Linked DNA regions of Rubinisphaera margarita. The protein of the gene in region 2 binds, or shares a complex with, the protein of the main gene of each other region. Links are inferred from orthologs where the notes say so. Each region holds a gene or a part of one and is shown on either strand. Other genes may lie near its edges. The genes, in order: uvrB and L1A08_RS21990.

Region 1 (14,930 bases), on a different replicon or contig from region 2:
GTCGGCTCATGCTTTCTCCGCAAGTTACCGGTAACGCTTGGGAAGAGCTCGCTGAAGAACGGACTCGATCGCGGGATCTCGCGGTCGAAGGACTGATGCTCAAAAAGAAGTCGGCTCCTTACGAAGTCGGCCGCGTGACCGGTACCTGGTGGAAGTGGAAGATCGAGCCTTACACCATCGATGCGGTTCTGATCTATGCGCAGGCTGGCCACGGACGCCGGGCCAGTCTCTACACCGATTACACATTCGCTCTCTGGCAGGGCGATACACTGGTGCCGTTCGCCAAAGCCTATTCCGGTCTGACCGATGCCGAGATTCGCCGAGTCGACCGCTTCATTCGCAACAACACCCTGGAGCGGTTCGGTCCGGTGCGGAGCGTGAAAGCCGAGCTCGTCTTTGAACTCGGTTTCGAGAACATTCAGCGATCGACACGGCACAAGTCCGGAGTCGCCGTCCGTTTTCCGCGGATTCACCGCTGGCGGGAAGACAAGAAACCCGAAGACGCCGATCAACTCGAGACACTTCTTGCAATGATGCCCGGTGAAGTCGAGACGATCTCCTCTGCTGCGGAGCAGGGCTGATGGCATCAACCGCTCGCCGCAAATCGGCTCGCTCCCTCGCGATGGATGAACTGACTAGCTGGTTCACCGGGCAGGAGTGGGCTCCATTCCCCTTCCAGAAGAAAGTCTGGCGCGCCTGGCTGGCCGGCGACTCGGGGCTGGTCCATGCGACAACCGGCACGGGGAAAACCTACGCCGCCCTCGGTGGTCCACTGCTCGAAGCCCTGAAAACACGGCGACAGAAACCGGCCACTGGAAAGCCGAAACGATCGCGCAGCCGAAAGTGCCGACTACTCTGGTTGACTCCACTGCGGGCCCTCGCTTCGGACTTGAGCACGGCTATTCAGCGGCCGCTCGATGATCTCGAACTCGACTGGCTCGTCGAAACGCGCACCGGGGATACCACCAGTTCCATTCGGCAGAAGCAGTCGACCCGTCTGCCAGAAGTCCTCGTCACAACTCCTGAAAGTCTGTCGCTGCTGCTGGCTCGGAAGAACGCTCGCGATCTGCTTTCCGAGGTCGACACCGTTATCGTCGACGAATGGCACGAACTGCTTTCAACCAAGCGCGGCACACAAACCGAACTCGCACTCGCCCGTCTCCGTAACTGGAACGAAGACCTGCGAGTCTGGGGACTCTCCGCGACCATCGGCAACCTGACTGAAGCAGCCGACGTGCTTGTCGGGGCCAATCCGTTGCGACCGCCGCAGATGATCAAGGGGAACGCCCATAAGAAGTATCGCATCCGCTCCATCATCCCGGAGACAATGGAACGGTTCCCCTGGTCGGGCCATCTCGGACTCAAACAGTTACCCCAGCTGCTCACCGAGGTTGAGAAAGGCGGCACCTCCCTCGTCTTCACGAACACCCGATCGCAGGCGGAGCTCTGGTATCAGGCGATTCTCAAGCAACGTCCCGAATGGGCCGGAACCATTGCTCTGCATCACGGATCGATCGATCAGGACACACGCCGGTGGGTTGAAGACGCGGTCAAAACGGGGCGTCTTCGATGCGTCGTCTGCACGTCAAGTCTCGACCTCGGCGTCGACTTTACTCCCGTGGAACGTGTCTTCCAGATCGGCAGTCCCAAGGGAGTGGCCCGGCTCATGCAGAGGGCAGGGCGGAGCGGCCACCGTCCCGGCGAAACGAGTGAAGTCGTCTGCGTGCCGACCAACGCCCTCGAACTGGTCGAAGTCGCGGCGGCTCGCCGAGCGGTCCTCAGCGGAAACGTCGAATCCCGTTCCCCGCAGGACAAACCGCTCGATGTGCTCATTCAACACCTGTGTACCATCGCCCTCGGCGGCGGCTTCAGGAAGAAGGACCTGCTGCACGAAGTCCGGCAGGCTTGGGCCTACCGCAATCTTACCCAGCAGGAGTTCGACTGGGCCCTCGACTTCGCCACCACCGGCGGAGAATCTTTGCGGGCCTACCCCGAATACTCGCGACTCGAAACACCCGATGGTCAGCACTTCGAACTGACCGACCGCAAACGGGCCCGGCAGCATCGACTGTCGATCGGCACCATCTGCGGCGATGGCACGCTGACCGTCAAATACATGAAGGGAGCCCGCATCGGTTCGGTCGAGGAATCGTTCGTCGCCAAACTGAAACGGGGCGACCTGTTTCACTTCGCCGGCAAGTCGCTGGAGTTTGTCAGCATCGACAACATGATCGTCCACGTCCGCAGGGCGAAGAAAGCCGCGACAACCGTTCCCCGCTGGATGGGTGGACGGATGCCACTGTCGACCGAACTGGCCGATGCCTTCCTGCAGGAACTGCGTGAGTACCACGAAGGCGACCGCAAATCGCCGGAACTCAAAGCGGTCAGCGAGATTCTCGATCTGCAGGAAGACTGGTCGGCTCTGCCTTCGCGAGATTCACTGCTGATCGAGCGGGTCAAATCGCGAGAAGGGCACCATCTCTTCTTCTATCCGTTCGCGGGCCGCCTCGTGCATGAGGGACTCTCCGCACTGGTCGCTCATCGACTCGCCCAGCGGGAGCCGATCTCGTTCACGATGTCGGTCAACGATTACGGCTTCGAACTTCTCTCGCCGCAGAAGGTCGATCTGCCGGACGATCCCCGCGAGCTTCTGTTCCGTCTCGACACCATGGCAGACGACATCATCCACAGCATGAACGCGGCGGAGATGGCCCGACGACAGTTCCGCGACATCGCCCGCATTTCCGGCCTCGTCTTCAATGGCTACCCCGGCCAGCAGCGGACCACCCGCCAGCTGCAGGCCTCAACCGGGCTCCTGTTCGATGTCTTCTCAAACTACGATCCCGAGAACCTGCTGCTGCATCAGTCGCGACGTGAAGTTCTCGAACAGCAGCTCGACCAGTCCCGCATGCGTCGCACAATGCAGCGACTGCTGTCGAACGACGTCCGCATCGTCTACCCACCCCGGTTGACTCCGTTCGCATTTCCGCTGTTTGTTGACCGCCTCCGACAGAAGCTGAGCACGGAACAGCTGAAGGATCGCATCGCCCGCATGTCACTCGTCCTTGAGAAGGCCGCCTCGTAACACAGCGAACAGGGAAACGGGATGCCCTCATCAGTTTCAATCACGATCAAAGACGTCACTCTTGAACTCCTCGCCGACCGTGCGATCTTCTGGCCCGATCAACAAACGCTCTTCGCTGCCGATCTGCACTGGGGCAAGGCCGGCACGTTCCGCCATTTCGGCATCCCGGTTCCGGAAACCGCCACCCCTGACCTGATCCGTCTTTCTTCTCTCATTAATGAGCATTCCGCCCGCCATCTCGTCGTTCTGGGTGACCTGACGCATCACCACACCGGAGTCGACCCGCAGCTCGTCGACATTATCACCGGATGGCGGCATACTCATCCCGAACTGCGAATCACGCTCGTTCGCGGCAATCACGATCGTCACCTGAAGAATCTTCCCGCCGAATGGGATATCGAATCGCTGCCCGCTCCGGTGGCGTTGAAGAACGTCATCTGCCAGCACGAACCGGCGGACTTCTCGGACGATTCTCCACTCGTTCTGGCCGGACATCTGCATCCGCGTGTTGAACTGCAGGAAGGGTATACGCATCGGGTGAAATGTCACGGATTCTGGTATTCACGGGGCTGCCTTGTGCTGCCTGCGTTTTCTTCGTTCGTCGATGGTGGTATCGTCAAACCGTCCGCTAACGACCGCGTCTGGGTCACCTTCGAAGATCAGATTCTCGAAGTCCCCACCCGGCGCTGACTCCTGACAAAGAGACTTCGACGATGCCCACCTGCCGCCTCCTGATTTGCCTGATTGCACTCTGCCTGTTCTACTCAACTCCGGTTGAAGCAGCCGATCTGCCGGCTCTCACGGAGTTCAAGTTCCGCAGCACGCTCGACGATTCCGAGCAGCCCGCTCTCGTCTGGATGCCCGAACAGGCGAAGACGGAAGCGACGCCGCTCCTTGTCTTCCTTCATTCGTGGAGCGGGAACTATCTGCAGAACAACAGCAAATGGCAGAAGGAAGCGGTCGAACGGAACTGGGTCTATCTGCATCCCAATTTCCGTGGCCGGAACGATCATCCCGAAGCGTGCGGCTCGGAACTCGCCCGGCAGGACATCCTCGACAGCATTGAGCATGTGCTCGAAGACGCGAACATCGACCGCTCCCGCATTTATCTGGCTGGCACTTCCGGCGGCGGGCACATGGCGATGCTGATGGCCGGCTATCATCCCGATAAGTTCTCAGCCGTTACCGCCTGGGTCGGCATCAGCGATCTGGCCGAATGGCACCGCTTCCATGCCCGCACCACGCCGATCGGCAACTACGCCCGCATGATCGAACGCAGCCTCGGCGGCCCACCGGGACAGAGCAAAGAAATCAACGCGAGATATCGCAATCGCTCACCCATTTTCCATCTCGGCAACACCGGCGACCTCCCCATTGATCTGAACGCCGGCATCCACGACGGCCACACCGGCTCGGTGCCGATCACGCACACCCTCAACGCCTTCAACCGCATCGCCCGTGCGCAGGAAAGCCCAGAGGTGACTGAGGACGAGATCAAGCAACTCAGCAATGAACAGCCGCTCGTCGCGCCACAGCCCTCGGACAACGTCTCGAAAACCGAATACAACGTCGACATCCACCTCCGCCGCCACGCCGGCCCGGCTCGAGTCACCATCTTCGAAGGCGGCCACGAGGGTCTGCCGCACCCCGCGATGGAGTGGCTGGAAGATCAGCTGCGGGAGACGAGTTGGGAGTAGTTGCTCAACGAACGATGTCACTGATCGCGAGGCAACTCCACGAAACGGCATCTCAGACAGAAGCATTCATCCCGGCCGTTTCCTCGATGTTCCCTTCCTCCCCGTCTTCTTCCGTCGCTGACGATTCCCCTTCGGTGCGAACCCCGGCGTGTCTTTGTCGCCCACCGGGATCTCCTGGCCGACTTTTTCTCGGAGTTTCTCGATGCGGTCCCGGAGTTCGGCGGCTCGCTCGAATTCGAGGTTCTCGGCAGCCGTGAGCATTTCGCCTTCCATCGCCTTCAGGTATTCCTGCGTCACGAATTCCGTCTCTGAAGAAACGCCGGCGGCTTTCTGAACGATCTGACGGGCTTCGATTTCGTCTTCGATGCCGCGACGGATCGCCTTCTTGATCGTCTCCGGCGTAATACCATGTTTACGGTTGTATTCGAGCTGCAGCTCGCGGCGGCGGTTCGTTTCGTCCATCGCGAGTTGCATACTCGGCGTGACGGTGTCGGCGTAGAGAATCACCTCGGCATTCACGTTCCGGGCAGAGCGGCCGATGGTCTGAATCAGACTTGTGTCGTTTCGCAGAAAGCCTTCCTTGTCGGCATCGAGAATCGCGACCAGAGACACTTCCGGCAGGTCGAGACCTTCTCTCAGCAGGTTCACACCAATAACCGTGTCGTGCACACCTTCGCGGAGTTCCCGCAGGATCTCGACCCGTTCAATCGCATCGAGCTCCGAATGCAGCCAGGCGCACTTGAGCCCCTCGTCCTGCAGATAGCCCGTAAGATCCTCGGCGAGCCGCTTGGTGAGCGTGGTGACCAGGGTTCGTTCGTTCCTTTCGATTCGCAGCTTGATCTGTTCGACCAGATGGGGCACCTGTCGACGAGCCGGGAGAACGTGCACGACCGGATCAACGAGGCCGGTCGGACGAATGATCTGTTCGACGATCTCGCCTTCGGACTGATCGAGTTCCCAGTCGGCGGGAGTGGCAGAAACGAAAACCACCTGATTCCGCCGGGCGTTCCATTCGTCGAACGTGAGCGGGCGGTTGTCGAGCGCCATCGGCAGTCGGAAACCGTGATCGACGAGTGCCTGCTTGCGCGACCGGTCGCCGGCATACATGGCCCGCACCTGGGGCAGGGTGACGTGCGACTCATCGATGAACATCAGGAAGTCGTCGGGGAAGAAGTCGTAGAGCGTATAAGGCGGCTGGCCCGGTTTGCGGCCCGCCAGCGCCCGTGAATAATTCTCGATCCCCGGGCAGAATCCGGTCTCTTTCAACAGCTCCATGTCGTAGCGGGTTCGGGCACTGAGCCGCTGCATTTCGAGCAGCTTGCCTTCCCGACGGAACTCCTCGAGCCGCGTGTTGAGTTCCTCTTCAATCTCGACCATCGCGCTGTCGATGCGGCTCTGCGGCAGCACGAAATGCTTGGCCGGGTAGATGTAAATGTCGTTGTGAATCTTATGCACATCGCCGGAAACCGGATCGATAATCGACAGCGACTCGACTTCATCGCCCCAGAGCTCGATGCGATACGCGAACTCCTCATACGCCGGCCAGAGCTCGATCACATCACCCCGCACCCGGAATTTGCCGCGAGCCCGCTGATAGTCGTTGCGGTCGTAGTGAATGTCGATCAACTGCAGCAGAAGTTCGTCTCGATTCACCTGCTGGCCGATCCGCAGGGGGATCATCATGTCGAGATAATCCTTCGGCGAACCGAGGCCATAGATGCAACTGACGCTGGCCACGACAATCACATCCCGCCGGCTGACGAGCGCACTGGTGGCGAGCAGCCGCAGCCGGTCGATCTCATCGTTGATCGAGGCATCTTTCTCAATGTAGATGTCGCGTTGCGGAATGTAGGCTTCGGGCTGATAGTAGTCGTAGTAGCTCACGAAATACGTGACCGCGTTGTTCGGAAAGAAGTCGCGGAATTCGGCGTACAGCTGGGCGGCCAGCGTTTTGTTATGCGACAGCACGAGCGTCGGGCGGTTCAGTTTCTGGATGACGTTCGCCATCGTGAACGTCTTCCCGGAACCGGTCACGCCGAGGAGTACCTGATTGCGTTTGCCTTCCTCGAGACCGCGAACGAGCGAATCAATCGCCTTCGGCTGGTCCCCGCCGGGGGCAAACTCACTGACAAGTTCAAATCCAGACATGAAAACTCCACAGCCAGGCGGCTGGTTTCGATGTTTCTACGGTGACCAGACTGGCCTTGAGATCTCTGCAGGTCGCCCCGGCTGTTTCAACCGGAGTGGTGCAGCCACAAGACGTCCGCACGTGCGCATCAGGCTGCCCGATGACCGCTTGATGGCCCACCAAACGAACCATTATAGCAGGCTAGTTCAGCTCAGGAACGATGAGCTCAGCATTGATCAGTTCCCGGCCCCGGCGGACGGTCACCCGGAGGACGTCGCCTTTCTGCAGCTGATGCAGCCGTTCGTAGAACTCTCTGCACGACTGCACGAGGTCGTCGTTGGCAAGGACGATCAGATCGTCCTGCAGCAGTCCCGACTCGGCGGCTGGGGAACCGGGCTGAACGACATCGATGTAAGCGGGAGTTCGGGCGACGACATCGGGAACGAGCCGAAAGCCCATCGGCATCGTATCGACCGGACGAATGACAGGCGGCAACTCGACACGGTCTCCGGTCACAACTTCTCCGCGGACAAGCTGCCCGATCGTCTCGCGGAAGTCGTACAGCGGAATGGCGTAGTTGATCCACAGGTTGGAGCGGCTGTCGCGAATCTCTTTCCCGATGATCCCGAGCAGTTCCCCCGTCGAAGTCGTCAGTGCCCCGCCGGCCGCGCCCGGATTGTTCATCACGGCATCGACCACGATCACATCGCCCTTATATGTCATGTCGAACCGGCCTCGTCGAGCGGGCAGGGGACCGACCATGGCGATGACGCCGTGAATGACGGAAACCGGCTCATCGCCGGCTGCGACATTGAACATATTGCTGAAGCCAAGCACCGGCGTTCCCGGCCCTCGCTGTGCGAGCTTACTCAAATCGAAGTGGGGAGCATTGCGAACCTCGATCTTGAGCACCGCCAGGCCGGCTTCCCCGGCGCCGGCGACAAATGTCGCGGGCAGACGTCGCCCATTATCGAGCACCGCGACGACCGAATCGGTATCGAGCAGATGGTTCCAGACCGTGAGAATGTGGCCATCGGCTGAGATCAGAATTCCGGTGCCGTAGCTCGCCAGATTGGCCAGCCCGCCGGCTCCGTAAAGCTTCACCGTCTTCGGCAACACCTCGCTCAGCGTCTCCTGCTGGTCGCCGCGAACGGGTGCGGACACGAGCAGAACGAGAAGCGCACACCAGAGCGGAGTCAGTCGGAGATCACGCTGAATATTATTCCAGAACATGCGGTCTATTTCAGATATGCGTCGCGGCGGCTCAGGGAGCCGGTTTCTCCACGTCGCCAGTTTCCATGGACTTAACTTCAAAGATAGTCGCCGGCTTTCCGTCGACAACGACCGAGAACTGCACCGGCGTGGAGTGTGGCTGATCCGGCTTCCACGTTGGAATACGGATGCCGCATTCGGGCATATCAGGCCGCAGTCGCACATCCCAGCCGACCAGCTGCCCGGCTCCCTGATCGAAGTACCAGCGGATTTCGCGTTCTGAATCGAGAGTAAACAGAACATCGACCCGCTGCCCAACGCCGTCGAGCGGTTCGCTGCCGACGTAGTACATCTCGGTGAAGGCATCCTTCCCCTTCGTCATAAACTGCTGCCACTCGTAAAGAGCCATCAGCATGCCTTCCGAGTTCAGACCTGCGACAAACGTTTCCGGTCGGCCAAGGTCCATCAGAAAGGCACGCTGTTCCTGCGGCAGTTCGAGCAGACAGGCAAACTCGGCAAGCACGAGCCTGAACTCGGCTCCGCCGGCAATCTGCCCGGTGAATGTCCATTTGCGGTCCGGGCCTCCGAAATCGCCGAGCGACTTCATGCCGTTGAGCAGTTTGTCCTGGCGAGTCCGGTTGAAGTGGTAGTTGACGAAACCGAGCCGCCCCTCGTAGAGATGCTTGTGCTCTTCCGGAATTACGATCGGCTTCTTGCCGTGCGGCAACGGAATGGGGATCGGCATCTCTTCCTTCGGCTCGTCGTCCGGATTGGCCGGCATGGGAGGTTCACCAGCAAACTCAAGCAGTTCACCCGTCGAATGCAGGGCTTCCAGACGGGGGAAGATCTCGAACCGTTCGCCCTCGCGGCGGTAGACCAGCGGGATCTTCCAGCCTTTCGGATAGATCCCGAGCACATTCTTCAGCTGATTGACGCTCCCGATCGGACGCCCCCCGAAGGAGATAATCTCGTCCCCGCGACGGAGTCCACAGAAGTAGGCGCTGCTCGTTTCCAGAATCGTATCGACGATCACGGTCGAGAACTCGTCGGACCTTACGGTCGCTCCAAGCGTGGCATGATCGACAACGCGTCCACTCTGAAGATGGTCGCGGAAGTTCTTGATCTGATTGATCGAAATCGCATACCCGGCTCCGGCATTCACGCGACCGCGCTTCTCTACGGAAATCCGGCCATTGATCCCGACGACCTCGCCCTGTTCGTTGAACAGCGGCCCGCCGGAATTCCCGGGATTGATCGAAGTATCGACCTGAATGCAGTCGGTGTATTCAAGAAACGTCCCGGCCGGATACTGATACCGCTGCACCCCACTGACCATGCCGAACGTCAACGTCGGCTGAAAGTCTTCAGCCAGCAGAAACGGATTGCCCATCGCCAGCGCCCAGTCGCCAACCTGAACGGTATCGCTGTCGCCCAGACGGGCAAACGGAAAATCGTCCCGCCCGAGCAGCTGAATCATGGCGACATCACCCGTCGGATCGATTCCCATCAGCACGGCATCGTAAATTTTGCCGTCGTTGAGACCACACTTGAGGAATGGCCCGGCTCCATCGACGACGTGGAAGTTCGTCAGCGTGAGTCCATTCGGCGAAATCAACACGCCAGAGCCGCCTCCCTGGCCATCGGGCGGGAAGATCGCCACGACAGTCGGGCTGATCCGGTCGATGACTTCGATCCGCTGCTGTTCAGCGGCGATCACTTCGGGCGGAAGTTCGATCTGCGCAGCGAGTCTGGTTGCTCCCCCCAGGCAGAGCAGAGCGGCAACAATCGAAGCGACTGCAGCGGTCAGATATCTATTTAAGTAGTCGTGCATCCACAAGATCCAGGTGGTCGCCAATATCAAGTCCCTTGCCAAAGTCGACCGTAATGTAAAGGAAGCGTTTGCCGCTCAGGGGAAGATCGAGCGGGATGGGATCCATGCGGGCATTCACATTGCCTTGATACAACACTTCGTCATCGCCGCGAATGATCACGTCGACATCACCATGCCCGGCGGCAGCCACTCCATGGTCAATTCCCATCACCGCATGCAGTCGCGTGTACTCCCCGGCGAGGCGATAAGTCAGCTCCGTCCTGGAATGAATCCAGAGCCCCCGCGAGAACTTCTCCCGGCCCAACTGCAGTTGCTTTCCATCCGCAGTACGGTCCCGCTGGTATTCCCAGATCGTATCGAAGAACGGAGTGTACTCGGTGCCTTCAGGTGTCAGGTCGGAAAGATAAACGACTCGCCCGAGGCTGAAATCGAGGCGGGAAATGTTCTCAGTCGAACATCGAATCTGCTGCTGCGGCCCGGTGCTGGCGATTAACTCCTGCCCCTGCAGAGCGACACTCTGGACGAGCAGACGCTCCCCGGTCACGGTCTCAACAGCACACCGAGCCTGAGTCCCGGGTTGCATCGCCACGGCGTGGATGATGCCGAATACTTTGGCAATGGGGACGTCGATCTCGCTGCCATCATAAAGGAAGGAGATCTCGGACTCATTGTACTCGGTGACTACGCCGGGAAGGAAATCGAGAACGTCCCCCTTACGGATCACGAGCCGATCATCGGCTGCTGTTTTCGAAAGCAACTCCTGCCACGGTTCACGGGTGACATCATCCAACGGCTTCAGGAGCAGCGATTTCACATTCCGGAAAGGAACGCTGATGGTTCCGAATGCACTGGAGGCGAACGAAACGGTCAACCCGTCTCCTGTTGCCTGACTGCCGCGAAGCTGCGAGCCATCTGTCAGGCGAATCTGCTGAGAGGCGCTGCCGCCGGCTGCGGGTTTCGCCTTGTTCTCCGGCCAGCTGACAGTCATGACGCGGTCAAGTGAAATCGCATTCACGTTTCCGCCAGACTCCAGGACGAGCTGCTCGCTGGCGAGATCGCTGAGTTCGCCAGTAATTGTCTTCCCGTCCATCGTCGCGACATCGACCGCGAACGCAGAGGAGACGAACAGACACAGAGCCGCGCAGCTCCCGGCGATGAAACGGACAAGATCGAATCCAAAGGGCATAGGACTTCCGTTTCCTTCTAAGGGTTCTGATTATCCCGCTGAGCGGCTTTGCGGTTATACGCTTCGATCGCACGCTGATAGTGCGGCGGGAACATGGTTCCCAAAATCTGCTTGGCTTTGGCCTGATCCTTCGGAGGAAGATTTCCCCAGCCGGCCTGTTTGCCGAGATCTTTCTCATCGACTTCACCAGGAGCGGTCTGCCCTTTGACACGACTGTCCTGAGAGGGCGAACTCGGATTGTTCTGCGAGCTGTTTCCCGCTCCGCCCCCACCGCTCGCCTGCTGTTCGAGTTTGGCGATCAGTTCGTCGAGTGTTTCGATGATCTCTTCCTCGACTTTCTGAACCTTCTGCCCACTGCGGCCGATATCGAGCCGTCGCTCGACATCTTTCATCTTCCGGGAGATCTCATCGAGACTCTTGTCTTCCCAGCGGGCCATGTCCTGTTGCATCAGTTCGCCGAGCATGCGGTAGCGCGTCGGCAGCGATTCGCAGTCGGTCAGCAACGTCTTCAGCGACTCGCTCGCGATCTCCTTCTGCAGTAGCTGATGGGCACATACCGACTTCTGGAAGAAGTACCCCGCAGGCTCCGCCAGCAGCGAAGGGTCGAGACCGGTCAGTTGTTCCAGTGCCTCTTCATACATCTGGCGTTGAGTCAACTGATCGACAAACCAGCAGCGGAAGTTCACTTCAATCCACGGATCGTTCACAGCCGGCAGGCCGGATTCGTGGGCTTCCAACAGTTCCCGATAAGAAGCGTTGCGAACGCGGTCGACGAAATCTCCAAGTTCCGGCCCCGAAAGACGAACGGCAGCAGCGATCAGTTCTGTTGCCGGCAGACTGGAGTGAGCCTCAGCGAACTGCTTCCACGGCTCCACATTCTCCGCCGACTGTTCGGCGATCCAGGCTTCACATCGGGCAGCGATTTCGTCGTGCGACATCGCCTGATAGTTCTGGTCAGCGTCTGACTGATTCTGAGCAGCAACTCGATTCGGCGTCATCGCCTGACCGACGAGAGCGATGGCAACGGCCCAACAGCCGATGCCAAACCACTGTAAGATTGACTGGAACGGTCTGGTCATTCGTTGCGTCCTGTCGAAAGGTCGTAGGTCGCCCGCTGGATTCGGGCCTGTCGGATCGACAGCTGGTCGAGAAGATCGAGCAGCTCCTGATCGGCGGCCTGTTCGCCATCAATCTGACGTCCATACTGACGCGTTCGTCGATTCACCCGATACTGCAGCGACCGCAACAGCTTCAGTTCTGCAATCAGATCGATCAGCGCCGGATCGCCCTGTTCTCCCTGTTGCTGATCGCCCTGCTCGTCTTTCTCTTCGAGCTTTTCCATTTCGCGTCGAAGAGCTTCGACCATTTCTTCGAGCGCCTCGATAATGTCGTCCTCGATCGCAATGGTGATGTCGTCGATCTGGAATTTGTTCAGACGCTCGGCCACTGTCCGCATATCCTCGCGGAGTTCGAGCACCGCTTCGGGGAAGGCCACCGAGGTTCCCTCTTCACGGAAGAGCACGAGTGCCTTGTCGGCTTCGACGACAATATCCTGCTCGTCTCGAGCCAACTGAGTCGAGCGGGCCCGATGTCGGGGCACACGCTGTTCCGCCGGAATGTCGTGAATCTGTCCGCTGGCTTTTCGAACCGCCATCTGCAACTGCAGCATCTTGCGGAACCGCGCCTCGAGGGCAGCCAGCATGATCTTCTGTTCTTCTTCACGAAGCTGACGCAGAATCTCTTCGAGCTGAGCCTTCGCTTTTTCCAACTCGGCAATCGCCCGATCCTGCTCGCGTGAGGCGTTGTCTTTCTGCTCCTTCTTCAGCTCGTCGATCGCCTTCTGCATCCGTTCGATGGCCGACTCGACTTCTTCGCGGCCAGCGGTCTGCTGCTGATCCTGAGGTTTCTGTTGTTGCTGCTGTTCGGAATTCTGCTGATCCTGCTCGGAACCTTCCGAAGGCTGCTGATCCTGAGGCTGTCCCTGCTGCTTTTGTTGCTGCTGAGACGGGGACTGCTTCGAGTCCTGCGGTTCGGAAGGCTTGCTTTCCGAGTCGGACGATTCGCCCTGCGAAGGACTCTGCTCGCCCTCTTTGGGCATCGACTCCGTATTCTTCGGATCGCTCTCTTTCGGCTTCTGTTCGCCATTCTGCTCCGAAGGCTTCTTCTCCCCGTTCTGTTCGCTTTTCTCGCTGTCTTTGCTTTCGGAGCCTTCCTGCGATTTCTGGTCACCGCCGGCTTTCTCGGCTTCTTCGCGACGCTGCTCGTCCTGCTTGTCGATTTTTTCGGCCAGCTTCTGCGTATTCTCGGTCACGTCCTGCTGATCCTGCTGAAGGCTCTGCCCGGGGCGGCCGCGTTCGGTCCCCGCCCGGACTTCCTTCTGCTGGATGACGAGCTTGTTCAAATCGCCAATCAAAGCCTGCAACCGCTCGATTTCGCTGCCGAGACGCTCAAGCTCATCTTCACTCTGGAGAACATCGAGCAATGTGAGCAGCGACTCGATGAGATCTTCCTGCCGCTCCACGACACCAGCGTACTGCGGCGTCTCTGCTGTCAGAAGTTCAAGCAGGACGTCCATCTGGCCATCAATCCTGGCCTCGTTGCTCTTGCCGATGACGCGCATCAGGAGTTCCGCACGAGCTGGATCGGTCTCCTTCATATAGCCATGCAGCTGAGCGAGGGTCTTTGAAAACCGCTGATACCGAGCCGCGATCGACTGCTGGGTTTCCTTGAGACTCGCATCTTCCACCGCAGGCGTTTCGACAGTCTCTTCCTGTGCGGAAGCGGGGCGGGCCAGCAGGACCGCCAGACAGACCGAGAGCAGAGGAACGGTCCAGATCACTGGCAGGCGTCCGAGGATCAACACGGTGAACACTCCTCTTTCGGTTCGAAACGGTCGCTGATGGCGAAAATCCATTTTAGATCAGTTGAGCAGATCGATCAGCTTCTTTTTTCGCTCTTCTTCGGTCTTCTCCCGCAGGGCCTTCTGGTCGTCAATAATGCCCTTGAGAAGCTCGATCACTTCCTGAAAGCTTTCCAGCTTCCGCATTTCTACAAGAATCTGCCGCAATCCGGTCAGCAGTCGATCCATGTCGGCCAGACAAACGGCAGGGGTCACGTCGGTCGATGTATTCTGTTGCAGGCTGAAGTCAAGCAGCCGGAAGTTGTTCTCGGCCTGAGCAAACTCCTGCTCCAGCAGACCCGACAGCGGTGCGATAATCTTCTCCTGAAGTCGAGACCGCATCTGGGGCGTCTCGACACGGTTATTAATTAGTTCCCGCAGGATGTTGTCAAACGCGAGGCGAATCGCATCGGCTTCGATTGAGTCCTTCCGCAACGTATTCAGAGTCCGCTGCACGGCGTCTGGCAAGGGGAGCGGTTCGGAGCTCCCCTCGGCGTCCGAGGGCGGAATCGCAGCGCCCGCAAAGTCATCTCGGGACCGCGTCAACTCATCGATCAGCTGTTCGAATCGCCGTCTGAGATTCAGTTCGTCCTGATGCAGCAGGGACAGCAATTCCTCGTCGCTGACGATCTTCAATCGATAGGTTTCACTTCGGGAAAGATGCGGCCCATTAATCGTGTCGACATCGGCTGCCAGCAGATTAAGAAACAGCACCTGCCCGACGTTCAGTTCGAGCGGGAGAACATCGAACTTTTCCGCCGGCTGTTCGGCGGTGCCCCGCATCGCAAACTCGAGAGCATTCGCCGGCTGTCGGACAGTTGGTCTTGTCTCGGTCTCTTCCGCCTGATCGATCCGATATTCGAACTGTGTCGAAGCGAGTCCATAGTCATCG
Region 2 (15,065 bases):
GGGCTTTTTGCTTGGAATCGCACGCTTCTTGCCTGCTTCACCCAGTTCAATCAACGTCCTGTTTCCAGGGGGAAGCGTCTGGTATTTGGGTAAGGGGTTGGTCGGCACGGCGTTGACGTGGTTCAAACGGACCTTACCTGCTGAGATCGCACGCTCTATTTGCTAGAATCTGACACAACCTGGATTAGAGAACAAGACTCTTGTGTTTAACGGCAATAGCCTGGGAGACAACATGGCAGATTCTCATGAGCCTGCGCAGGAAAGCGAATGGCCACGGAAGGTTGTTCGTTTTACTGGCCCCATTTTTTTAATTCTCGGGGGCATCGCCCTTCTCGGTAGCTGGGCAATTACTGATCCCACCGTTGAGAAGATCAACATGGTGACGGGAGCCATGGTCTTCTTTGGCTTGTGTGCAATCACGCTCTGGGTTGGACTGAAACGAGAAATCAGCCGGTTACACTCACAGGTTGATTTACTCTCTAAAGAGCGGGACGAATGCGGTAGTGATTCTCCTGCGCGTTGAGTGCTTGTGTCGCTCAGATGGCGAAAATGCGACGATTACGCTGCCAGAATCAGCCTCACGACATCGTCCTCCCGGAGACTCACCCAGAACGGTTCCCTCAATCGCGGGCATTAAGAATCGGGCCTCGAGCGCCCTCGCCAGAAGTTCGCTCATCCCGAACGCCGTGCTTTGCGAAGAGTCTGGCTCGGATGGTTGACCACTCTTCCGTGCTCACTGAGCCGGCTTCAATCTCGCGGCGCCTCTGCCCGATTTCTTCGATCCATTCGTTCGTCAACGGAGGCGGCTGGTCCTCGGGCGTCGAGGACGCGAGCGCCTCGATCAGTCGAAGCTGATCTTCGACGGACAGCTGCGAAGCATCGGTCAGCACAGAATCGAAATCGGGCATCTCATCCTCTCAGTCAATTCGACCCAAGGGGTTTGCGAGCCGGGGGAGGCACCGCACGTTGTCGAACTTTATGCTACTTGCTCATCGGTGAGTCGCCAAGAAGTTTTCCGCGATTCGGATCCGCTGTCCCGGTCCCGCGTCGTCCGGTTCGCCGGTCCTCACTGCGTTCCGGCGGGGTTCGATTCCTGCTTCGTTTCATCCTCTTTGGCTGCCTCGTCTTCGGCGGCGGTGGTGCCGACGTCCTTGTGGCGTTCGAAGATGTGGAGTTGCTGGCGGCGGATTTTCGGGAAGTGGTCGAGGGGATCGAAATCCGGGTCTTCGGCCTTCTCGAAGACCTCATCGAAAGCCGAGGTGATCGCGCTGAAGCAGGCCATGAAAATGGCCAGGCCGGCGATCATGTAGATCATCACTATCGCCTTGCCGGCGGTCGTTGCCGGAGAGATGTCGCCGTAGCCGACCGTGGTTCCGGTCACTTCCAGAAACCAGAGCGTCGTGAACAGATTGCGGAACTCTTCCTGCTCGGGGCCTTCCACTTCGTAGAGGGCGAACATCGTCAGCAGGATGATCATTGCGGCTGTGAACAGGAGCGGTCGAAGGTTGAAGTAGGCCCGGTAGAAGCCGAGCGTCATCACCTGCAGTCCCCGGTTGTACCGGAAGAACTTGAGCATCCGCAGCACGCGGAGGGTGCGGATTTGGCGCAGGTACGGATCAACGGCCGGGATGAATCCGATCCAGAAGGGGAGAATGGAGACGAGATCAATGATGCCGAACGTGGTCAGAGGATAGTACCCGCGGCCGGAATTTCGCATCCAGCGGAGCACGTACTCGACGGTGAAGATCAAGGCGACGCAGCGTTCGGACCAGAGGAAAAACGGGTGACTGTCGAGGCTGTCGTCGAGGGGATAGAGGTGGCACTCGAGGGCGAGCATGAAGACGCTGTAGAGCACGAGCGGCTGGGCGATCCGGTCGAGGAAATCGATGGCGGGGCGCAGTGTTCCTCGAAGCGGATTGGACATGTCTCTTCCTTGTTCGGGGGCCAGTGATCACGAGGGCACGAAAAAACCCGGGTGAAAACACCCGGGTTCCTTCATCGCCTCTTTTGATTATAGAGGAGTGGTTTTGTGGCACCACCCCCTCATTCTGAGATCACGCGGCTCGCGACTGCACCGACTGCAGCGACTCGACGATGCGGTCGAAATCGTTCTGGTTGGCGAAGTGCAGAACGACCTGTCCCGATTCAGCCGTCTTGAGTTTCAGTTCGACCTTCACGCCGAGCGTGTCGCGGAGTTGATCCTGGATCGACTGCAGATGGTTGTTGAGCTCGGGCTTGGCGGGCTTGTCTTCCGGCGGCGTCATTGGAATCGTGTCGGCCTTGCCGCTCAGTTCCTTCACCGCGGCTTCGGTCTTACGAACCGACAGCTGCTCCTTGACGACGCGGTCGGCCAATTCGAGCTGCTGAGCTTCTTCCTTCAGGCTGAGCAGAGCCCGGGCATGGCCGGCGGTCAGCTTCTGGTCCTGAAGAGCGTTCTTGATCGGCACCGGCAGGTCGAGCAGGCGGATCGTGTTGGCAACCGCCGGGCGGCTCATGCTCAACTGCCTGGCCAGCTCTTCGACGGAGCTGTCGTAGTGATCGATGTAGTCACGGAAGGCCTGGGCCTTTTCGAGATCGCCGAGATCTTTCCGCTTCAGGTTCTCTTCGAAGGAGAACTCGCAGGCGGTCTTGTCGATGACGTCGACCACGCGGCAGGGGATGATCGTCAGTCCGGCCTGACGAGCGGCCAGCCAGCGGCGTTCCCCGGCGATCAATTCGTAGTGGTCGCCATACTCGCGAACCAGAACCGGCTGGAGGACCCCGTGCCTGCTGATACTCTCGGCGAGTTCATCGATGCCGGCCTTCTCGAAGTTCTTTCGCGGCTGGTTCGGGTTCCGCTGAATGCGGTCCATGGCCAGCTCGACGAGAACGTCGCCTTCGGCACGTTCGGTGGTTTCACCGCCCGAGTTGGTCGATTCGGAGTACGGCTCATGAGCTGGTCCTCCCCCTCCGAGGAGAGCATCGAGACCACGGCCGAGTCGACGCTTCGGGACGACCTGCGGAGTTTCCTCACTCAAGTGGTCCTGAGCCCCGTCGTGCTGCTGTTCGAGGGACGGCTGAGCGTCCTGATTCTGATTGTCGTGTGCGTTATGTTCGTGATCCATCACTGAAACCTGCCGCAAGAAACGGATTGGAATGACTGGCGAGCGACTCGAAAGTCGGAGTGGCGGAAATCTAAACCGCCTCCCCAAACCGGGCAAGAGCAGTCCGCCGATTGTCATGTTGACAATCGGTCGCGTGTTTCACGTGGAACAAGTCCTCAGAGAAGCATGACAGCGCCACGTCGGTTTCACGTGAAACCGCCAGCCTCTGGCTACAGAAAAAGGCCATCGTCAGAGAACTGACGATGGCCTTCGGTTCGCCCAGGATCAGGCGACTTGTTACTGCGAATCCGCCTCGTCGGACAGGAAGCGGATCTCCCCGCTGCGGACGTCGTACATCGCCGGTACGACGATCACCTGACCGGCATCGAGCCGTTTGCGGATCGCTTCACTGCGGTTGATGATCTCGTCGACAGTTCGTCGGGCGTTGTCGGCGGCGACGGTGTCGACGAACTCTTCAAACTCTTCGCCGGTTTTCGTGACCGCCCGGGCACACTCGCCACGGTCGACCGCGTGCTCGACTTCTTCGACGATCGAGTTCAGATGGGCGCATCCGGTCACTTCGCAGATGTCCTTGTTCTCACCGATCATCTGCACCGAAGACGTCACCGCTCCGCACCGTGTGTGGCCCAGAACCACCACGAGTTTCACGTTCGCCACACAGACGGCGTACTCGAGACTGGCCAGCGACTTTGTCCCGATAATGTTGCCGGCAACCCGGGTGCTGAAGACATCTCCGATTCCCAGGTCAAAGACGAGCTCGACGGGCACCCGTGAATCGATGCAGCTGAGCACGGCGGCCAGAGGACTTTGTCCGCCCGCAGTCGCATCAACCTGCCGACTGAAGTCGCGCGTCAACTGGGTGCCGGTTCGGAAGCGGCGGTTCCCGTCCTTGAGGATGTCGAGCACCTGCTCGGGGGTGACACGATCCTGCAATTCGCGACTGGAGTAATCGGCAAATCGGATTTCGTCCCGCAGCTGATACTTCCTGCGGAAGCCTCGCGTACTCACCGTGACGCCTCGGGAAGGACCGACGTCATTTTTGAAGTCGCGAATCAGGCTCAGGATGTCCGGGTCAATGTAATCCGTGCTGCGGGCATCGACGAGGATATGCGACCCCGGCTGCGCTTCGTTGAACAACTTGTCGAGCGAGGCCCTGTTGAGGAAGCTGACCTGGTTGGCCAGTTCGATGTGCATGACCTGGCCGTCGAGATGCGTCTCCAGAGTTCGCCGGATCGGACGCCGCAGATTGCTGTTGAGGATGAACAGCAGAGCCACGCAGAGACCAATAATGATTCCGATCAGCAGGTCAGTGAAGACAATCGCCAGCAGCGTGATAATGAATGGCGCGAACTGGTAGCGGCCTTCATTCCACATCTCGCGAAACAGCTTCGGACTGGCCAGCTTGAAACCGGTGACCAGCAGGATGGCGGCCAGAGAGGCGAGCGGAATCATGTTGAGGTAAACCGGGAACAGCACGATCGAAGTCGTGAGGAAGATACCGTGAATGATCGCCGCGAGTTTGGTCTTGCCCCCCGCGTCGACGTTCACCGAACTCCGCACGATGACGGACGTCATCGGCAGACCGCCGATCATGCCGGCGACCATGTTGCCGACCCCCTGAGCCACGAGTTCGCGGCTGGCGGGTGAATCGCGTTTCTCTTTATCGAGCTTATCGACGGCTTCCAGATTGAGCAGTGTTTCGAGCGACGCCACGATCGCAATCGTGACGGCGGCCAGGTAGATCGCCGGATTCAGCCATTGAGAGAAGTCCGGCATCGTGAGGAAGGTCACCACCTGACTGACCGAATCGGCCACGGGGATCTGCACGAGGTGGTTGCCCCGGACGGCGAACTGCTCGCCTAGTCGTGGCAGGAACATCTGGGCGATCACCCCGAGGATGACCACGACCAGAGCGGCTGGAATCTTGGATTTCTTGAGGACCTTGAAGTTCTCCCAGAACAGCAGCAGGATGACCGAGAGGATCCCGATCATTGCGGCTCCGAAATGAATCTCCCCTTCGAAGAGGGTCAGCAGTTCAGAGAACGTGTTGTGGTTGTCCGGCTGCTTGAAGGACATTTCTCCTTCCGGGTCGGTGTCGTGGCCAAGCACGTGGGGAATCTGCTTGAGGATCAGGATCACCCCGATCGCCGCCAGCAGACCCTTGATCACACTCGAGGGGAAGAAGGCCGAGAGCGCTCCAGCTCGGAGGATGCCGAGCACCACCTGGATGACGCCGGCGAACACGACGGCCAGCAGGAAGGCATCGAAGGAACCGAGCGTGGCGATCTGAGCGGAGACGATGGCGGTCAGTCCGGCCGCCGGTCCACTGACACTGGTGTGGGAGCCGCTCAAGGCCCCGACCACCAGCCCGCCGACGCAGCCGGCGAGGAGTCCCGAGAACAAAGGAGCCCCGGAGGCCAGGGCGATTCCCAGGCAGAGCGGAAGGGCGACAAGAAAGACCACGAGACCCGAAGTGAAGTCACGCAGGAAGTAGGACGGCTGGTAGCCGGCAAGCGATGGTTGACTCATTGTGGAAAGCATTCAAAAGATCTGGGGGAGTATTCGTACGAGAGTCGGATCAATCCGCGCATCGTCGAGGTGCTTGGCAACTCTCGATCGACCCTTGCAGCAGACCGGGAACTCGAGGTCGGACCCTGCGAGTTCCCTCCGAACAGATTTGCGACCAGCCCGCTGGATTCGGATCCTGTGGATCGACAGACGGAGTTTGTTTCCTCCGCTCTGGATCTCAGCGATTGATGGTCACGCAGCGCAGCGTCAGCTCCTAACAGCGAATGGGAGCGAGCAGGTTGTTTGCGAGTCGGTGGCCAGAACGGGGCGCGGCGGCCTGTCCGCGAGTGGCGGCTGCGCGACCTCCGTGTGGGCCGGAATAAGGGGTGTGAAGCGTAGCATGATGCCGACTACGGCCAAAGCGATGCACGCGAGATTCCGAAATGAACTCGCGGATATCTTCGGAAAGCGATTCGACTTCAGCCAGCCGGGATGCCGCCGTCGCCACAGCGGCGGAGGTTCCGAACGTCAGGGCGAAGGCCAGGAAGACGTATGCGACTTGTCGTAACAGATGCACGCCGTACCAGAATCTTCTCTTTTCGCTTTGCATTGAAGAGAGCCTTTCGGCGGCTGGACACTGTTACTGACCCGATCTACGGACTCTCCCCATGCGGGGAGGTCCGGATCACTTTGTCAGGATATAGAATCGGGCTCGTCCGGGTCAACAACTCTTCGTTGCTCCCGGCCGAGTTAACCGAGTCTTCACCGGGGCTACATCGGCTGATGCGACTGCAGCTTCCGGGCGGCTTCGGTATCCAGATACAGCGTCGTGTCGCCATGAGTCTGCAGGATCGAAGCGGGGACATCCGGGGTTACCGGCCCTTCCACCGAACCCTGCACGGCGACCGATTTTCGTTCATCGGGCACGCTGCAGATGATCGTCTTCGACTTGAGGATCTGCTGGATCGACATGCTGATCGCCTGGGACGGGACGTCGTCGAAGGTCGGGAACCAGCCTTCTCCGAGCTGCTGCTTCCGGCAGGCATCGTCCAGGTTCACGATCAGATAGGGCGTTTGCGTATCGAAGTCGGCTGGCGGATCGTTGAACGCCAGGTGGCCGTTCTCGCCAATTCCGCAGAAGGTGACGTCGATCGGAGCTTCCTGCAGCAGCTTGCCGACCCGCTCACATTCGGCCGGGGCGTCCCCTTCGCCGTCGAGATAGTGGAAGGCCTTCAAGGGAACCTTGTCGACGAATCGTTCCTTGAGATAACCCCGGAACGAAGCCGGGTGCGACATCGGCAGGCCGAGGTATTCATCCAAGTGGAACCCGGTGACCTTGGACCAGTCGATATCCGGCTCCTGGACAAGAGCTTCGAGAACGGTGAACTGGGACGCTCCGGTCGCGACGATGATTCGAGCTTCGCCACGTTCGGCGATCGCTTCTCGGATTTTGGCGGCACCGGCCTGGGCGGCGGCCTGTCCCATTTCCTGGACCGTTTCGTGAATCTTCACCTGCATGATGTCTTCCTCTGAGGGGCTGGGTGCGAGCCGGGATGGCGGGGCACGTTCAATGGTTCTCCGCACGCGTTGCAGGAGCAGGCCGAGACCTGGCAGGTTCACGGCGCACATGCGACTGCACGAGAAGCATGAATATGCTGAGGGAGGCATCGCGGGCGATCAGCGATTGCCCACCGGCTGCAGCGGACACTTATTAACCACGAATGTTTCTACCCGATCCTGCTCCTCAAATTCCACCGTCACGGTCCGTCGGGCTCCGAATCCGCCCGCAGTGGTGACCGTGCCGAGGCCGTAACGAGGGTGCCGAACCGAGGAACCAATCGGGAAATTGAACGGCAGCGAGGCGGCGTCCTTGTTCCCGGCAAGGAGCGAAGCTCCGGTCGTGAGGCGGGGACCTTCGGTGTTGCGATTCAACATCTCGCGGATCGTGGCGATGTCCGATTCCGAGATGTCGTTGATCAGCGAAGACGGCTTGTAGGCGGTGTCGGGTAACTCTTCGATCAGCGTGGTGCCGTCGGTCTGGACCAGATCAATCTCCGACAGAAAGTCGCTCGGGATCGTCGGCATCGAGCGGCCGTGCAGGTCGCGATAACTCGAAGCCGTGAGGAACAGCCGCTCCATCGCCCGGGTCATCCCGACGAACAGCAGCCGACGTTCTTCTTCGTACTCCCGCGGATTGCCTTCCCGCAGAGCCCGCTCGTGAGGCAGCATGTTCTGCTCGACGCCGACGATATACACGACCGGGAACTCGAGTCCCTTGGCCGCATGCAGGGTCATCAACGTGACCTTGCCGGTGTCGGCGACTTCCTCAAGAGCATCGAGATCAGAAACCAGGCTCGTCGTTTCCAGGAACCCTTCGAGCGTGGTGTCGGCATCGAAGATGGTGTCGTGATTCCGAGCTGCGGCTATGAGTTCCTCGACGTTGGCGAGTCGCTGCAGATCCTGTTCGTTCTGGCTCGATGACCAGGGCCGCGTGTAACCGGTCTTGTCGACGATGTCTTCAATGAGCTGCGCGACGGACCCGGAGTCAGCGACGGAGAAGCCCTGCATCATCCGCGCGAAAGCCTTCAGCGAAGCGGCGGCTCGCTTCGGCATTTTCGGAACTTCGTCAGCCCGAAGAGCGGCGTCGATGTAGCTGATTCCTTTGTCGTCGGCGAAGCTGGTCAGGCGATGCTGGCTCGTCTTGCCGATCCCCCGCAGCGGCGTGTTGACCACTCGCATGAAGGCGGTGCGGTTCGCCGGGTTGTTGACCAGATCGAGATAGCCGATCAGATCGCGAACTTCGGCTCGCTGATAGAAGGCCACCCCGGCGGCCACCTGATACGGCACATGATGCCGGCTGAGTGCCAGTTCGAGTTGCCGGGAGATCGAGTTGACCCGGTAGAAGATCGCGAAGTCGGACCACTTCCGTTCGCCGCTGTCGACCATCTGCCGGATGTGCCGGGCGAGTGAATCGGCTTCGCTGGGACTGTCGGGAAACCGCAGCAGTTCGACCGGTTCGCCGTCTGGATTCTCGGTCGTCAGCTCCTTGGCCTTCCGCAATCGGTTGTGAGCGATCAGGCTGTCGGCGGCTCCGAGGATCAGCTTCGTGCTGCGAAAGTTCTGTTCGAGCTTGTAGACTTTGGCGTCGCTGTAGTCCTTTTCGAATCGCAGAATGTTGTCGATCTTCGCTCCCCGCCAGCCATAGATCGACTGGTCGGGATCCCCGGTGACCGACAGGTTTCGTGAGTTCTGCGACAGCGCCCGGACGATCCGGTACTGAGCCTCGTTGGTGTCCTGGTACTCATCGACGAGCACGTACTGATACCGGTCGTCGTAGGCGGATCGGATTTCGTCGTTCTGCTCGAACAGATGCACGACATGCAAAAGCAGGTCATCGAAGTCGACGGCGTTCGACTGCAGCAGGAATTTCTGATAGGCCGGGTAGACCTTCGCGACCACGGCGGTGAAGTGATCGGCGACCGATTCTTCGAACTGCTGGACGAAATCGTGGGCGGTGATGAGCTCGTTCTTGGCGTTGCTGATCATCGCCAGAATCTTGCCGGGCGGATAATGAGCCGCGTCGAAATCGAGATCGGCGAGGACCTGGCGGATCGCCTGCTTCTGATCGGCCGAATCCAGGATCGTAAAGTTCGGCTGCAACCCGGCGACATTTGCCCGCTGCCGGAGGACGTGAGCACAGAAGCGGTGGAAGGTGCTGACCCAGAGATTGCCACTGTTAGTCAGCGTCTTGAGCCGCTCCGACATTTCGCTGGCGGCTTTGTTGGTGAACGTGATCGCCAGAATGTTCCAGGGCTTCACCCCCCGTTCCATTAGCCGGGCGACCCGATGCGTGACGACGCGCGTCTTCCCCGAACCCGGTCCGGCCAGCACGAGCATCGGACCAGTAAAGTGCTCCACGGCCTGCTGCTGAGGAGGGGTCAGATTGTGAAGCAGCGGAGAACCGTCCATGAGAACAGCCGGGACATCCTTGAAAGACGAGAATAGGGCGTGAGTGTGCAAGTCTGCCATTGTACCCCCGACCCGCCAGCCGGACAATTGAGCGGTACTCAAGGACCAGATTCCCTCCCGTCACCTTCAGTCAGTGGCACAGACATTCCTGTCTGTGGACGACCGCCATGGGGTGGCCGTGATAGCTCTGCTATCAGGGCGGCGAAGCCGTGGGAGGATGCCGTTTGGCGAGGGGAAGAATTCAGCCCTGCTTCGTCTTCTCCTCGGAAAAGCCCCTCAGCAATAAGTCGTCCAATCCCGTTCTCCGACGGCTGCGCCGCCCCGAAAGAATCTTTCGGGGCCACCCCGGTTGGTGCCCCTGAGGCTCGCACGAAGGGTGGCCCGTCCGCCTCAGCGGGCGGGCGCGGCAGCGACAAGAGGCCGCACCATCCGCGTTTTGAATCTGGAATCGTCCGGCCATCGAAGAGACCTCGCACATGGCGCGGCCTCTTGTGACTTCGTCACCCGCCCGTGACGGACGACCATTTCTTTCCCGTCACCTTCAGTCAGTGGCACAGACATTCCTGTCTGTGGACGACCGCCATGGGGTGGCCGTGATAGCTCCGCTATCAGGGCGGCGAAGCCGTGGGAGGATGCCGTTTGACGAGAGGAGAAAAGTCAGAGTTGCTTCGCGTTTCCGCTGAATTCAGTCTCTGGCCCATAAGCCGTCCAATCCCGTTCTCCGACGGCTGCGCCGCCCCGAAAGAATCTTTCGGGGCCACCCCTGTTGGGGCCCCCGGAACAAGGCACGTCAATTGACGCACAGACAAGAATGTCTGTGCCACCGTGCCCAAGGTTCGGGGGCACAGTGTCTCGCTGTCCTGTCTTGAACCCGCCATTACGAGACGGACTCATCCCCCGAAGTAGTTCGATCTTCAGATGTCGCCGATGTCTTTCGGCGGCGCCACCAGACGAGGCCGGCCATGCAGGCGATGGGGGTGCAGAAGGCGATCAGCAGTTGACCCCAGGCGGAGAAGAGGACGATCTTGTGCACCAGGCTGGCGTGGTCGACATCGGTGACCGGGATCTGGCCACTGTATTTGGCGACGTGATGCAGGAAGCTCGTCGCGAGATTCTCGGTCGGAATTTCCTTGTGGCAGGCGGTGCAGGTTCCCGCCCGACTCATGACCGCCCGCTCGCGATCGTTGAGCGGACGTGACAGCTGGAAGTGATGGCCGACCGTCATCAGCTGCTCCCCCTCTTCACTCACGATCCGCGACCAGTCGGTATTCATGTTCTCGATCGCGTTCATCTGCGGCTGCGTTCGCTTCGGCAGGATCTCGCGATCGATCGTTTCCAGATCGACGAAGATGTCTTCGTCCCATCCGCGCGGGCCGCCGATGCCGTAGCCGAGCGCTTTCGGATCGGTGTGACACGACTCGCACGTCCGGGCGTTTTTCGTCATCGTATGCGGTTGCGTCGGCGACATGTCGAGGGCGAGCTGCCCGTCGGCTCCGCCGCCTTCGGTGTCGGCATCGGTCTTGAAAATGTGGTTCACCAGAATCGGCTCGCCATCCTCGCCGATGATCGTGACCGACGGCTGGCACCCTGGAGCGAGCGGCGTGATCCGCCCTTCCCCGTTCACGCCGAGCATCGGATTTTCCCAGCGAAGATACGACCGCTGTTCGGTGATCTTCCCGGGGATCATCAGATCGTAATCCGACTCGCCACGGTCGGCTTCGTGCCCCGGTTCCATATGCTTGCGGCCGGCGGCGACCCAGTCGAAGTTCTCGTTGATCCCCTGTTCCGCGAGTGCCTTTCGCATCGCCTGAATCTCGGGATCCTCCTCAGTCCCCTCCTGCTGCTCGGGGCATTCGTCTTTCCGCGAGTAGTCAACCTTCACGTGGCAGCCGTAGCATTGCGGAGCCCAGGAAGCATGGCAGCTGTAGCATTCCATGCGATCCATATGCGAAGCGACCGTCGACATCGAGACCACGCCGCGCTCGCTGATTTCGTTGTCTTCCATCAGCTTCTTCAGCGGCTTCATGCGGAAGTCTTTTCCGTTCGCCGTGTGCACGATGATGTGGTCCCCATCGCGAACAACATTGCCGTACGGATTCCCCCGGGCGGTCAGCAGGTACCCATCCTTCGGCTCGTAGATGGTCCCCTGCAGCGTGTGCTCGTTCAACGTCTGGGTGAGGCCGCGAGCCGGACCGTCCGCCGGCTTCTCCTCATATTCGTCCATGTAGCCCAGCGGCAGATCCCAGGGATACGCGTTCGGCGTGCCGTGGCAATCGGCACATTCAATCTGCACGGCGGCAAGATTCGCTCCGGCCAGGAACCCGTCGCTGTGCACATCGATGGAAGTGTGGCAATCCTGACAGGTCATCCCTTTGATGTAGTGAATGTCCTGCTCCATCGCGACGTAATGTTTGGTGTGCAGCTTCGGCTGCGGGCTCCCGTCTTCAGCGAAGGGAGATTCATAAGGAGTCTCCATCAACCCCTGAAAGGAGACGCCAATTCGTTTGCCGCGATCGTGGCAGGTCGTGCAGGTCTCGACTGGAATCCCGGAGTAGGTCTTCTCGTGAACGGTCACCTTCGCTTCGCGAGTTCCCTGAATCGAATGGACGAGGCAGTGCCCCGGCTCCTCGCGGGTGATCGTCTTGTCGTCACCTTCATAGAACCCTTCGTTGCTGTAGGGGACATGGCATGACGAGCAGCCCATGCCGCGGAAGTCGCCGCGTTTCTGGCGTCCTTTCACCGCGTGATGACACCGCTGGCATTCCTGACGAATGTAGGTGAAGGCGGCGAGCGTCGGATCTTTCTTCACCTCGGCTGGATCGGTCGGAGCTTCGGGAAGCGGTTCGTGACGATCGACCCAGACGTTCGGCTCCATATTTTTGAGCCGCTGCATGTAGGCGCGATACTCCGGCGTGCCGAGACGATCGAGCGGATCTTCCGGATTCTCGACCGCGTAGTTGGCCCACTTGTGTTCGTACCCGGTCAGCGAACCGAACGCCCAGCAGACCCCCTGGATCTTGCCGGCTTCGGTCATCATCAGACTCTTCCACTGCACCTCGCAATGCTTGGGATGGCACTGCCCGCAGGTGTTGTCGTTGATCCACGGACTGCCGGGATCGGGGTAGAAGGCCGCCGTCTGATGAGCCGCCTCTTTCTCGGTCGCCTGCGGATCGCCGCCATGACAGACCACGCACCCGGCCGGATCGCCGAGCTCTTCGCCCTTGACCATGATCCGCTCAAGCATCTCGGAACCGGGCTCGCGAATCAGCTCGATCTCGGCATGACATTTCATGCACCCGGACGCAGCCGCGCCGGGATAATGATCGATCAGTTTTTCTCCCGCTCCGACATCAGAGCAGCAGAGAGTCAACACCAGCGCAATGCCGGTCAGCAGATGAGAAGACATGATGAGCCCGACTCGAATGAGTGGAAAAAGAGGAGGTCGTAAGACGTCATCCTCTTGAGCTCAGGAGCAGAATTCAAGGGCAATCAAAAATCGGGATCGTTCGAGAGGCGCGGTCGACCTGCGATTTTTCGAGCGAATCACGACGTCGATCGCAGAAAGCCTTCGTCCGTGGGGGAGGCGATGATCGTCGCTTCGGGGGACGTTCTGCTCGGCGACGCTTCCGCCGGACTCTGCCCGTCACCGATGTTGGTCTGCCACCAGGTTTTCGCCGAGGACCGTGTCCAGCTTCCAGCGGACTGGCAACTTGCCAGCTCCTGTTCAAGCACGGCTGCGGATTCCGGGCGGTCTGCTTTCTGTTTCTCGAGGCAGCTGAGGATCAGTCGTTCCAGGTCCTCGTCGATGGTCCGGCCGAGTCGTGCGGACGGTTTTTCTGGCGTTGTCTTCACATGGTCGTTGCAGACGTCGACGATGCTTCGTCCCTCGAAAACGGTCGTGCCGGTGAGCAGGAAGTACCCGACCGCTCCGACCGCATACAGGTCGCTGCGAGCGTCGAGCGGTTCGTGGCGGATCGCTTCGGGGGACAGATAAAGAGGTGTCCCGGTCAGCGAGCCGGCCAGCGTCGTGTTCTGATCCGCATCACGCGGCTTGACGAGACCGAAGTCGAGCAGCTTCACGAAATCGTGCAGGCCGCCGTATTGCGTCAGCATGATATTGGCCGGCTTCACGTCGCGATGAATCATCCCGAGTTGATGAGCTTCGGAAAGCGAATCGCAGAGCTGACGCAGAATGTAGATCACCCGACCTTCCGCCTGCGGGCCGTGCTTCTGGATCAGGCTGTCGAGCGAGAACCCGTTGAGGTACTCCATCACATAATAGAAGACACCTTCGGCAGTATGGCCGTAATCGTAGATGGCGATCGTATTGGGATGCGTCAACTGGCTGGTCAGCTGGACCTCTCGTTCGAAGCGGACCAAGGCCTGTTCGTCGGTTCGTTCGGCGTGCAGCAGTTTGAGCGCGGTCGGGCGATGCAGCATCTGATGATGGGCCCGATAGACGACCCCCATCCCCCCTTCCCCGAGCTTCTCGTCGAGGGAATACTGTCCGAGTTGCCGGGATTCAATCGCGGCCTGGCGAACCTTCAGATCGAGATGAGACGCATAGTAGGTTAAACCGCAGAGCCCGAGTGTGGTCACGATCAGCAGGCCAGTCAGAACTCCAAACGCCGTCCGGATTGAGTTGAGGGGACCAAAAGCCTCGGCGGCATCGAACTCGGTCGCCATGCCAATCTGATAATCGGGGAGCCATGTCCACGCGCCGACGACCGGCACGCCCCGGTAGTCCCGATAGCCATTGACATCAACGCCGGCGTCCCCTTCGATTGCGCGGGCGACCATCTGAGTCAGCGGTTGTTCCGAACGCCGCTTCGCCGGCCGTTTCCCTGTCATCAGGTTCACACCGGGATCGCGAATCTGGATATTGAGAAGCGATCGAACATGCTCTTCGTCCGGCAGCATCCCGTTCTCTTTCAGCTGCTCGTCGAACCGACTGTTGGTGATCATCACTCCTTCGCGGTTGAAGGCATACGTCTCGCCCGACTGTCCCGCGTGGGCCACCGAAAGGATTGAAGTGAACTCCTCTTCCGGCCGGATTCGCAAGCCGAGAGCAGCGATCGGCTCGCCATCGTCATTACGAACCGGGGCGACAAGATACATGACTGGAACCCCAACGCGAGCGGTGCCGTCGATATCGGGGTGAATCAGCTTGCTCTTGAAGGGAGGGATCAGAATCGTTTCCCCCGCAAAGACCGGAACGAGCTTGTCTTCGAACAGGCTGGCGATCGAGGCGTCGCCAATTCCAATGTCGAGGTCGCTGGCGAGAATCAACGAGTCGGGATTGATGAGCACGAAACCGCTGACGCGATGGGCCTCCATCCAGGGCGTGATGTGTTCGCGCAGTTGGCCCAGCGCTTCAGACGTCAGCAGATCGGCGGTCCGCCGGGAGGCGTCGGCTTGTTCCGCGATGGCGGCCAGTTCGATGGCCGGCTGCCGGACGCGATCATCTTCGCCGAGTGCCATTGT

The links.
Region 1: the proteins of L1A08_RS21990 (region 2) and uvrB are in contact, whole or in part, in a crystal structure (PDB 7EGT), measured with the Thermus thermophilus proteins. The link is inferred for Rubinisphaera margarita from one-to-one orthologs. Residues at the interface, in WP_096412145.1 of Thermus thermophilus: His654, Arg656, Phe657, Gln666, Asp668, Glu669, Lys680, Arg681, Leu682, Ser683, Lys685, Tyr686, Ala687; in WP_096411307.1 of Thermus thermophilus: Glu23, Leu25, Arg26, Asp27, Gly28, Glu29, Arg30, Phe31, Arg55, Glu326, Asp327, Phe328, Glu379, Ser382, Gln383, His398, Gly400, Arg401.

Annotation. Positions count from the first base shown.
Region 1 is NZ_JAKFGB010000012.1:597,366-612,295, reverse strand. The notes cover bases 4,390-7,295. They hold uvrB (excinuclease ABC subunit UvrB), read right to left. Parts: upstream 6,931-7,295; coding sequence 4,849-6,930; downstream 4,390-4,848. Other genes in these bases: L1A08_RS10840 (S1C family serine protease), read right to left, coding at 7,112-7,295; L1A08_RS10850 (alpha/beta hydrolase family protein), read left to right, coding at 4,390-4,782. Also shown: L1A08_RS10865 (ATP-dependent DNA ligase), read left to right, coding at 1-581; L1A08_RS10860 (ligase-associated DNA damage response DEXH box helicase), read left to right, coding at 581-3,085; ligase-associated DNA damage response endonuclease PdeM, read left to right, coding at 3,107-3,775; more of L1A08_RS10850, read left to right, coding at 3,799-4,389; more of L1A08_RS10840, read right to left, coding at 7,296-8,143; L1A08_RS10835 (S1C family serine protease), read right to left, coding at 8,175-9,953; L1A08_RS10830 (NPCBM/NEW2 domain-containing protein), read right to left, coding at 9,934-11,139; L1A08_RS10825 (hypothetical protein), read right to left, coding at 11,157-12,218; L1A08_RS10820 (hypothetical protein), read right to left, coding at 12,215-14,002; L1A08_RS10815 (hypothetical protein), read right to left, coding at 14,060-14,930. UniProt on the Escherichia coli protein: The UvrABC repair system catalyzes the recognition and processing of DNA lesions. A damage recognition complex composed of 2 UvrA and 2 UvrB subunits scans DNA for abnormalities.
Region 2 is NZ_JAKFGB010000022.1:177,695-192,759, reverse strand. What follows is about bases 6,936-9,976. They hold L1A08_RS21990 (ATP-dependent helicase), read right to left. Parts: upstream 9,582-9,976; coding sequence 7,290-9,581; downstream 6,936-7,289. Other genes in these bases: L1A08_RS21995 (glucosamine-6-phosphate deaminase), read right to left, coding at 6,936-7,130. Also shown: L1A08_RS22030 (hypothetical protein), read right to left, coding at 1-126; L1A08_RS22025 (hypothetical protein), read left to right, coding at 233-523; L1A08_RS22020 (addiction module protein), read right to left, coding at 621-908; L1A08_RS22015 (ion transporter), read right to left, coding at 1,067-1,924; L1A08_RS22010 (ParB/RepB/Spo0J family partition protein), read right to left, coding at 2,055-3,104; L1A08_RS22005 (SulP family inorganic anion transporter), read right to left, coding at 3,381-5,645; L1A08_RS22000 (hypothetical protein), read right to left, coding at 5,887-6,222; more of L1A08_RS21995, read right to left, coding at 6,384-6,935; L1A08_RS21985 (multiheme c-type cytochrome), read right to left, coding at 10,459-12,987; L1A08_RS21980 (serine/threonine protein kinase), read right to left, coding at 13,125-15,065. UniProt on the Escherichia coli protein: A helicase with DNA-dependent ATPase activity. Unwinds DNA duplexes with 3'-5' polarity. Translocates on single-stranded DNA with 3'-5' polarity. Initiates unwinding more efficiently from a nicked substrate than double-stranded DNA.